Regions from separate parts of the Rudaeicoccus suwonensis genome, predicted to be linked through region 1. Evidence: riboswitches for the same ligand, from Rfam matches in the RefSeq annotation. Region 1 holds a riboswitch; the other holds the start of a gene.
The links. Region 1 has a riboswitch for cyclic di-AMP ahead of BKA23_RS18075 (transglycosylase family protein). Riboswitches for the same ligand answer to the same signal wherever they lie in the genome.

Region 1 (4,208 bases):
GCGTCTGGTTGCAGACGGTGTGCGGTGTCATCGGTGGTGTCAGCAGCGCGGTCACCTTGCGGGTCATGCCAAAGCACCTGCTGCTCGCCGGTGTGCTCGGTGGGCTCGGGCTTTTCCTGGCGGCCGCGCTGCCGCAGTACCTCGGCACCGGCGCGACGACGGCCGTCGCAGTGGCGGCGATCTGTGCCGGAGTGCTCGGACGGATCCTCGGGCTGCGGCTGGGTGCACCCGCGCTCGTGGTGGTCGTGCCGGCGGTGTCGCCCTTGCTGCCGGGTCTGAGCATCTTCCGTGGCATGTACGAAGCCGTGGCCGGCAGCATCGTCAGCACCTCGGTCACGACGCAAGGGCAGGCGATCGCAACCATGATGGGTGCGGCCGCGACGGCGCTGGCGATCAGCACCGGAGTGGTGCTGGGGGATGTCGTGTCGGCGCCCTTCGACCAGCGTGTGCTGCGCCGAGGTCGCACCCGCCGACGCTGACACGCGATTGCCGCCGGGGCTGGCCGCTCGGGTCCCTTGGTCGGGTCGCTCGCTACGCCGCTTACCCTGTTCGCCGCTCGCCGCTCGGCGCTTGCACACGTCGCCGAATCGGCGACTTTCGTCCGCCGCGTCTGGCGTCACGTGCACACGTCGCCGAATCGGCGACTTGTGTGTGACTGGTGGTGCTGGTGGGTGTGTGGTGTCTGGTGGGGCGTTGAGATCGACCGGATCGGCGACTTTCGTGCCGCATCTGGTGTCGACGGGCGAAAGCTCGAGATTTGCCGGATCCTGCACGCAGCCGATCCCGGCGAGATGTCAGCATTTGTCGCGTTCTGTGTGCCGCCGACCTCGAGATGTCAGTTTTGCCGGTCCCAGGACATCGTGTCCCCACGAGATATCAGCATGTGCCGGTTTACCCGATCGGGTACCGGCCAAGATCGACATCTCGCAGTTTGTGGCGGGCGCTCCCAACGCCACCTGCGCGATACGCCACCGAATCGGCGTTTCGTGTGTGACAGATGGTGCTGATGGCTGGGGTGGGTCGTGTGGAGTGCCATGTTCGACCGCATCGGCGAGTCATGTGTGGGCGTCGACCGCGAGATGTCAGCATGTGCCGGTTCACCCGATCTGGTACCGGCCAAGATCGACATCTCGCAGTTCGTGGCGGGCGCTCCCAACGCCACCTGCGCGATACGTCACCGAATCGGCGTTTCGTGTGTGACAGATGATGCTGATGGCTGGGGTGGGTCGTGTGGAGTGCCATGTTCGACCGCATCGGCGAGTTGAGTCTGGCGCCCGTCGGCCAGCGGCGGGACAGCGTTTGAACCGGTGCCGCACGCGCGCAGGCCGACGGTTCGTAGGCAGCACGGGCGGGCCGATGGTTTGTGTGCCACGCGCGGGCTGAGGTTTGTGTGCCGCACGCTCGACACGTATGACGACACAGCACTCCACCGCCCACCTGCCGACGTTGACGACGAGCGACTCCACCGCCCACCTGCTCGACGTTGACGACGAGCGGCTCCACCGCCCACCTGCTCGGCCTTCCGCGGGCGCGGCGGTGTGTCTCTCGTATCGGCCCCTTGTGGGTGGCCACACGTCTCGGATCGGCGGTTCGGAGCATCTGCTGCGGCATACGTGCGACATGTCTGCGACTTTTTCTGGGAGCTTCCGGGCGCGTTGTCCACGCTGGCTCGCACGGACGCATGCCTGGCTTCTCACCCGGAATGGCGGGGGTTTCGGCGGGTAAGAGGTGAATTACATGAGTGTGATTTAACTGCGAAATGCAAGCCGACACGCCGACGATGAACCGATTTAGTCGAGTTTCACCTTGTGTCACACCAGTCCATCCCGTAACGTGATTTTGCCTTCGAGCGTCGTTGACTCCGGAATCGGGAAGCCGCGGCGGTTCGGCATACAACTGCATATCGCTTCCCAAATTCACGCGCCCGAACGTCGAACCTCGAGGGCGCACAGCGCGCCACCACAGGGCGTTGAGGAGGGCGGGGGAACCACTTTCGGCGCCGCATTCGGCGCCTTGGGGTCAAGCCGGCATCCACCGGCCGAGCACCTGACAGCTCGAACCCGACAGCTCACCCCGCAGACGTTCGTCAGGAAAGGACACATCTCTTGCGTTACGCACCAAGGCACAAGGTCGATCGCCCGTCCGCCATAGGTCGTCGCACCGTCGGTGTGATGATGGCATCCGCGGCAACTGTCGGTGCCGGCCTGTCGACCGCCTCCCACGCCAAGGCGGACACGCCGTGGAACGTCTGGGATCGCGTCGCCACCTGTGAATCGGGCAACAACTGGTCGATCAACACCGGCAACGGCTTCTACGGTGGTCTGCAGTTCACGCAGCAGACTTGGCTCGCCTTCGGCGGTGGCCAGTACGCCTCCAGCGCGCAGTACGCCACGCGGGACCAGCAGATCCTCGTCGCGCAGGCGACGTTGCGGGCGCAGGGTCCCGGTGCCTGGCCAGTGTGCTCGGTGCGCGCCGGCCTCACCCGCGCCAACGGTCTGGCCGTCGTCGTCGGTGGTGGTACCTCCACACCCACTCCGACCCCGACACCGGCGCCCACGCCGAAGCCGACTCCCACCCCGACCAAGCCGGTCACGAGCAGCGGTGCGCTCGTCATCGACGGCATCCCCGGTCCGCTCACCACGCGTGCGGCACAGCAGTGGCTCGGTGTTCGTCAGGACGGCGCAAGTTGGCTGCCGGCCGACTACAACACGGTCGTCGCCCTGCAGGCAAAGGTCGGTGTCACCCGCGACGGCATCATCGGACCGGTAACCACGGCGGCGTTGCAGCGCTACCTCGGTATGCCGCGCAACGGTGCGTCCTCGATTCAGGGCACCACGGCGATGGCGCTGCAGCGTTTCCTGAACAGCCGCATGTGATCGACGGCTTCTTGCACGACTACCCGCCTCGGCGCCGACTCGGCCCTGGGCGGGTTCGTCGTTCGTCTGCGCCGGTATGACGCGGACAGGCCCGCGCGCGTATGTCGGTAGCTGGTCGCCCTGTGCCGGGATCATCCGCTGTGGCCGCTCGCTCACCCGCGAATTCGCGACGACGTCCATCGCCGGTAACATCTGCAGGCGGCACGCACGTGGACTTGATCCGAGGCGGCCACGCCGGTGTAGCTCAGTTGGTAGAGCGCTTCACTTGTAATGAAGATGTCGCGGGTTCGACTCCTGTCACCGGCTCCACGGCGCTAACAGCGCCAGCACTGCGATCTACGGCAAAATCCCTGCGATTCCGCCACTGTAGGCCCCATGAGCGTCACGGCACTCTTCGTGTCGGTCGGGTTCGGGGCGGTCGCGCCACCAGGAGCGGTGCAGGTGGAAACGGCGCCCGTTGGTCGTCTCGCTGATCTCCGCACGATCTACTACGTGTCGTAGTAATTCTACTACGGGTGCGTGCCCGGTGATGGGCGTTCGCCGATTGTCGATGGCTGCTAGAAATGGCGGATGACGACTGCGGCATACGGCTCATGGACCTCCCCGCTGACGACGGCGGAACTGACATCTTCCGGCGTCGGCCTGAGTGAGGTGCAGGTCGACGGTCATGATGCCTACTGGCTCGAATCCCGCCCGAGCGAGGGTGGCCGGACGACGCTGATGCGGTTGCGGGGCGGCGAGGCCGTCGAGATGACCCCGGCGCCGGCGCATGTGCGTTCGATGGTGCACGAGTACGGCGGTCGGCCGTATGCCGTCGGTGGTGGTGTCGTGGTCTTCTCCGACGTGCGCGACGGCCGGCTGTGGCTCATTGAGGAAGACGCCGCACCTCGCGCGATCACCGTCGATCTGGGAGGTCCGGTGTTGCGCTACGCAGACCTTGAGGTCGACGCTGCGCGCCGCCGGGTGCTGGCGGTGCGCGAAGACCACCGCGGTGATGGCGAGGCCGTCAACACGATCGTGTCCGTCGATCTGGACGGAGCCCCGGGTGAGGGATCTGTGCTGGTCGACGGCTCGGATTTCGTTGCAGCGCCGCGTCTTTCACCCGACGGCGCACGTATGGCGTGGCTGACCTGGCAGCACCCGTCGATGCCATGGGACGCGACCGTGCTGTGGGTAGGGGATCACGACGCCGGTGGCGCCTCCGCGCTGGTGGGTCAGGATGCACCGCAGTCGGTCGCTGAGATCGGCTGGCTGGCTGATGGCTCCCTGGCGTATTCCACTGATATCAGCGGCTATTGGAACCTGCACGTCGACGGCCAGTCGATCCATCCG
Region 2 (4,208 bases), 1.9 Mb from region 1:
CCTGATCGAGGCCAAGCTCAAGGAGCACCGCATCACGCCATACACGCTGGGGGTCAAGGAGGGTCAGCGTGAGCAGGTCGGCGACTTCGACTGCGAGTTCGTCGCGGTCAACCACTCGATCCCCGACGCGCTCGCGGTCTGTGTGCGCACCCCCGGCGGCACCTTGCTGATCACCGGTGACTTCAAGATGGACCAGTTGCCGTTGGACGGCCGGATCACCGACCTGCGGTCCTTCGCGCGGATCGGCGAGGAAGGCGTCGACCTGTTCCTCACCGACTCCACCAACGCAGAGGTGCCCGGATTCACCACCCCGGAACGCGACATCACGCCGGCCATCGAGCGGGTCTTCCAGCAGGCGCAGCGCCGGATCATCGTGGCCTGTTTCTCCTCCCACGTGCACCGCGTGCAACAGGTGATGGATGCGGCATACAAACACCACCGCAAGGTCGCGCTGGTCGGCCGGTCGATGGTGCGCAACATGACGATCGCCCGCGACCTGGGTTATCTCGCCGTGCCGGACGGCGTGCTCGTCGACGTCAAGAAGCTGGACGACCTGGCCGACGACAAGATCGTGCTCGTCTGCACCGGTTCGCAGGGCGAGCCGATGGCGGCACTGTCACGTATGGCGAATCGCGATCACCGCATCGACGTCGGTGACGGCGACACGATCCTGATGGCGTCCTCACTGATTCCGGGCAACGAGAACGCCGTCTACCGCGTGATCAACGGGCTGATGCGCCTCGGCGCCAAGGTCGTGCACAAGGGCAACGCGCTGGTGCACGTCTCCGGCCATGCCAGCGCGGGGGAGTTGCTCTACTGCTACAACATCGTCCGTCCCAAGAACGTCATGCCGATCCACGGTGAATGGCGGCATCTCGTCGCCAATGCCGACCTCGCGGTGCAGACGGGGGTGGCGCGTGAGCGCGTCGTGCTCGCCGAGGACGGCGTCGTGGTCGACCTGGTCGACGGCAAGGCGTCGATCGCCGGTGCCGTGCCGTGTGGGTACGTGTATGTCGACGGCTCTCTCGTCGGGACGACCGACGAGACGATGCTCAAGGACCGCCGCATCCTGCGCGACGAAGGCTTCGTGACGATCATCGTCGTGCGTGACGCAGCAACCGGAAAGCTCGCCGCGGGTCCGGAGATCCAAACCCGCGGATTCGCCGAGGACGAGGCCGTTTTCGACGCGGTGCGCCCCAAGCTGGAAGCCGCCCTCGACGAAGCGCGCGAGAAGGGCATCACCGACAGCTACCAGTTGCAGCAGGTGATCCGGCGCGCTGTCGGTGGATTCGTCGGCGGCAAGTTGCGCCGTCGCCCGATGATCATCCCGATCGTCATCGACGCGTGATCCGGCTGCACGCCTCGAACTGAGCCGAGCACGTATGACGAAGGCCGTCCTTCCCGTGCGGGGAAGGACGGCCTTCTGTCGTTCACGGCCGGTCGTTCAGAGCCTGTCGTTCACGGCGGTTCGTTCAGAGCCTGTCGTTTACGTTTTGTCGTGACCGGACGCGATCAGGTCATTCGTGACCGGACGCGATCAGGTCGGACGCGATCAGGCAGGCAGCTGCAGGTGCTGGCCCACGAAGATCAGGTTCGGGTTGTTGACCGTGCCCTTGTTGGCTGCGAACAATGCCTGCCATCCGCCCGACACGTGATAAGTCTGTGCCAGCCCGCTGAGGGTGTCGCCGGCCTTGACGGTGAGCGTCTTGCCGGACAGCTCGACCTTGGTGGTCGCGCGTGCGCTGGACTCGCTCTTGCGCACCGTCGTGGACTTCTTCGGTGCCGAGTAGGTCTGCTGCTTCGGCGTCGCGGTGCCGGCCGGCGGTGTGTAGCCCGAACCCGAGCCGTTGCTGCGGGTCAGACCGGCGCGAACCGAGCAGACCGGCCAGGCGCCGGGGCCCTGGGAGGCCAAAACACGCTCGGCGATCGCGATCTGCTGCGACGGGGTGGCCAGGTTGGCGTTGGAGGCGTAGGCGCCGCCGCCGAAGCCGATCCAGGTCGAGTGCGTGAACTGCAGGCCACCGTAGAAGCCGTTGCCGGTGTTGATGGACCAGTTGCCACCGCTCTCGCACTGCGCGACCGCATTCCAGACACTGCCGGACGCGGCGTGGGCGTCGCCCGCGGTCGCCAGGCCGGTCGCTCCGACGACTGCTGCGCCGGCAACCCCGATGCCGATGATGCGGGTCTTGGTGGACGTGTTGGTGCTGAGGTTCATTGGTTCCTCTCCTGACGTGCGCATACGGGGTTAGCTGTCGGGTCGGGCTGTCAGGTGCCCGGCAGGTGTGTGGCCTGCTCTCACCCCAAGGCCGAATTCACGGCCGAATTGGGTTCCCCATCCTCGTCGTGCCTCCGGGACCATCCCGGATCTGCGGTGGCTGCTCGACGAGGCTGTGCGCAGCGAGCCACTTGGCATGGCGAGGTCGCATGGATGCGATACCCGCCAGTGGTCGTTTCGTCAAGGGCGACGAAAGGATGACCACCGAGAATCGAAGGTACGTGGTTATCGGCCGGATGCCAAGTTCAACCGTGACCTTTCCGTGATCTTTGCGGCAGCTGTCGATGAAATCCCAGTCAGCGCCGTATGCCGGTGAATGTTGTTGCGTACGTGACCTGTTGGGGCTTACGAGGTCAGTGGTGAAGGCGAGGTTCCGCTGTCACCAGGGGCGGGGTTCGCTCAGGTCGCGGGGGTCGGCCGGTGCGGTCCAGCCGGCGTCGGTGTGGACATAGGACAGCTCGGGGCCTTGCGTCACCAGCCGACGCACCCCCTCGATCAGTCGCGTCACGTGCTCGGCTGTCGTTGCCAGGCCGATGCTCGCGCGCACCGCCGACTGGCCCTGACCGATGATCGCGTCACACAGCAGGTGTGCGCAGAAGCGGCCGTCGCGCACCGCAATGGCGTACTCGTCGGCCAGAACCTGCGAGACCAGCCCGGGCTCGATGCCGTCGATGGTGAAGGTCACGACCCCCACGCCGGGCCGGTCGGGGCCGAGTGCGTGCACGAGGGTGACGCCGTCGATGTTTGCAAGGCCCTCGCGCAGGGTCTGCTGCAGTGAGCGCTCGTGTTCCTGCACGATCTCGCGGCGTGCGCTCAATGCCGCGCAGGCGGCGGCGATCGCGATCGCGCCCACTGCGTTCGGAGTGCCGCCTTCGTGGCGGGCGGGCCCGGTGTGCCAGTGATTGTGCCGGGCGGTCACTGCGGCCGTGGCGCCACCCGCCGGCAGGTATGGCGTGGCCGCGTCGAGCCAGTCGCGTTGTCCGGCGAGCACGCCTGCGCCATACGGTGCGTAGAGCTTGTGGCCGGAGAACGCGACCCAGTCGACGCCGAGGTCGGTCAGGTCGATGGGCCGGTGCGGTGCCAGCTGTGCGGCATCGAGCACTGTGCGAGCGCCGAATTCCTTTGCCACTGCGACGAGTTCGGCGATAGGCCAGATCTCACCCGTGACATTGCACGCTCCGGTGATGGCGACCAGCACGTGGCGCCCATCGGTGGCGGCTAGGGCGGAGCGCAGCAACTCGACGGCGTCGGCCGCGCTCGACGGCACCGGCAGGCGGGTGGTCTGGTGGGCCACCCAGGGCAACAACGCCGCGTGGTGTGCGGACTCCCAGGCGATGACCTGCGTGCGACGCGGCAGACAGTGCGACAACAGCCGCAGCGCATCGGTCGTGTTACGGGTGAAGATGACCTCGTCGCCCTCGCGCGCTCCGACGAATCGGGCGACCTCCTCGCGAGCCTGCTCGAACCAGCCGGTCGTGACGCGGCTGGCGTATCCGGCGCCGCGGTGCACCGAGCCGTAGCGGCGCTGCACCTGCTCGACGGCCTGGGCGACGGATTCGAGGGCAGGGGTGGTCGCGGCATGGTCGAAGTTGGCGTAGTCGGTGACCGTGCGGTGCACGGTGGGGACGCCGAGTTCGTGGGAGACGGTGCGCGGCAGCGCCGACGACGACAGCTTGCCCGAGACGCGTCCGGTCGACGGGATCGGCGACGGGATCGGCGACGAGGAATGCCCGCTCGTGGTAGATGTCTGCGCCGGTGCGGAAGGCGCCGTGCCCGAGGGCGCGATGGTGAGCCGCCGCGGCTGAGCGGGGGTGCGCGACTGGACGGTGTCGGTGGCGTCGGTGGTGTCGCTGGTGCCGGTGGTGTCGATGTCGGCGACGTTCGTGCGGAGAGACTGGGCGATGCTCATGGCGTGCTCCTTGCCGGTCGAGGG

Region 2: it holds a riboswitch for cyclic di-AMP, as region 1 does, so the genes downstream of both, BKA23_RS10800 (LysM peptidoglycan-binding domain-containing protein) here and BKA23_RS18075 (transglycosylase family protein) in region 1, are expected to answer to the same signal.

The regions. Positions count from the first base shown of each region.
Region 1 covers NZ_VIVQ01000001.1:431,242-435,449, forward strand. The annotation lists gene BKA23_RS02080 (threonine/serine exporter family protein) at 1-479, shown strand, start outside; cyclic di-AMP (ydaO/yuaA leader) riboswitch at 1,958-2,097, shown strand; gene BKA23_RS18075 (transglycosylase family protein) at 2,106-2,876, shown strand; tRNA gene BKA23_RS02090 (tRNA-Thr) at 3,110-3,185, shown strand; gene BKA23_RS18080 (hypothetical protein) at 3,252-3,377, shown strand; gene BKA23_RS02095 (S9 family peptidase) at 3,447-4,208, shown strand, end outside.
Region 2 covers NZ_VIVQ01000001.1:2,372,362-2,376,569, reverse strand. The annotation lists gene BKA23_RS10805 (ribonuclease J) at 1-1,348, shown strand, start outside; gene BKA23_RS10800 (LysM peptidoglycan-binding domain-containing protein) at 1,553-2,215, opposite strand; cyclic di-AMP (ydaO/yuaA leader) riboswitch at 2,220-2,381, opposite strand; gene BKA23_RS10795 (aminotransferase class V-fold PLP-dependent enzyme) at 2,655-4,184, opposite strand.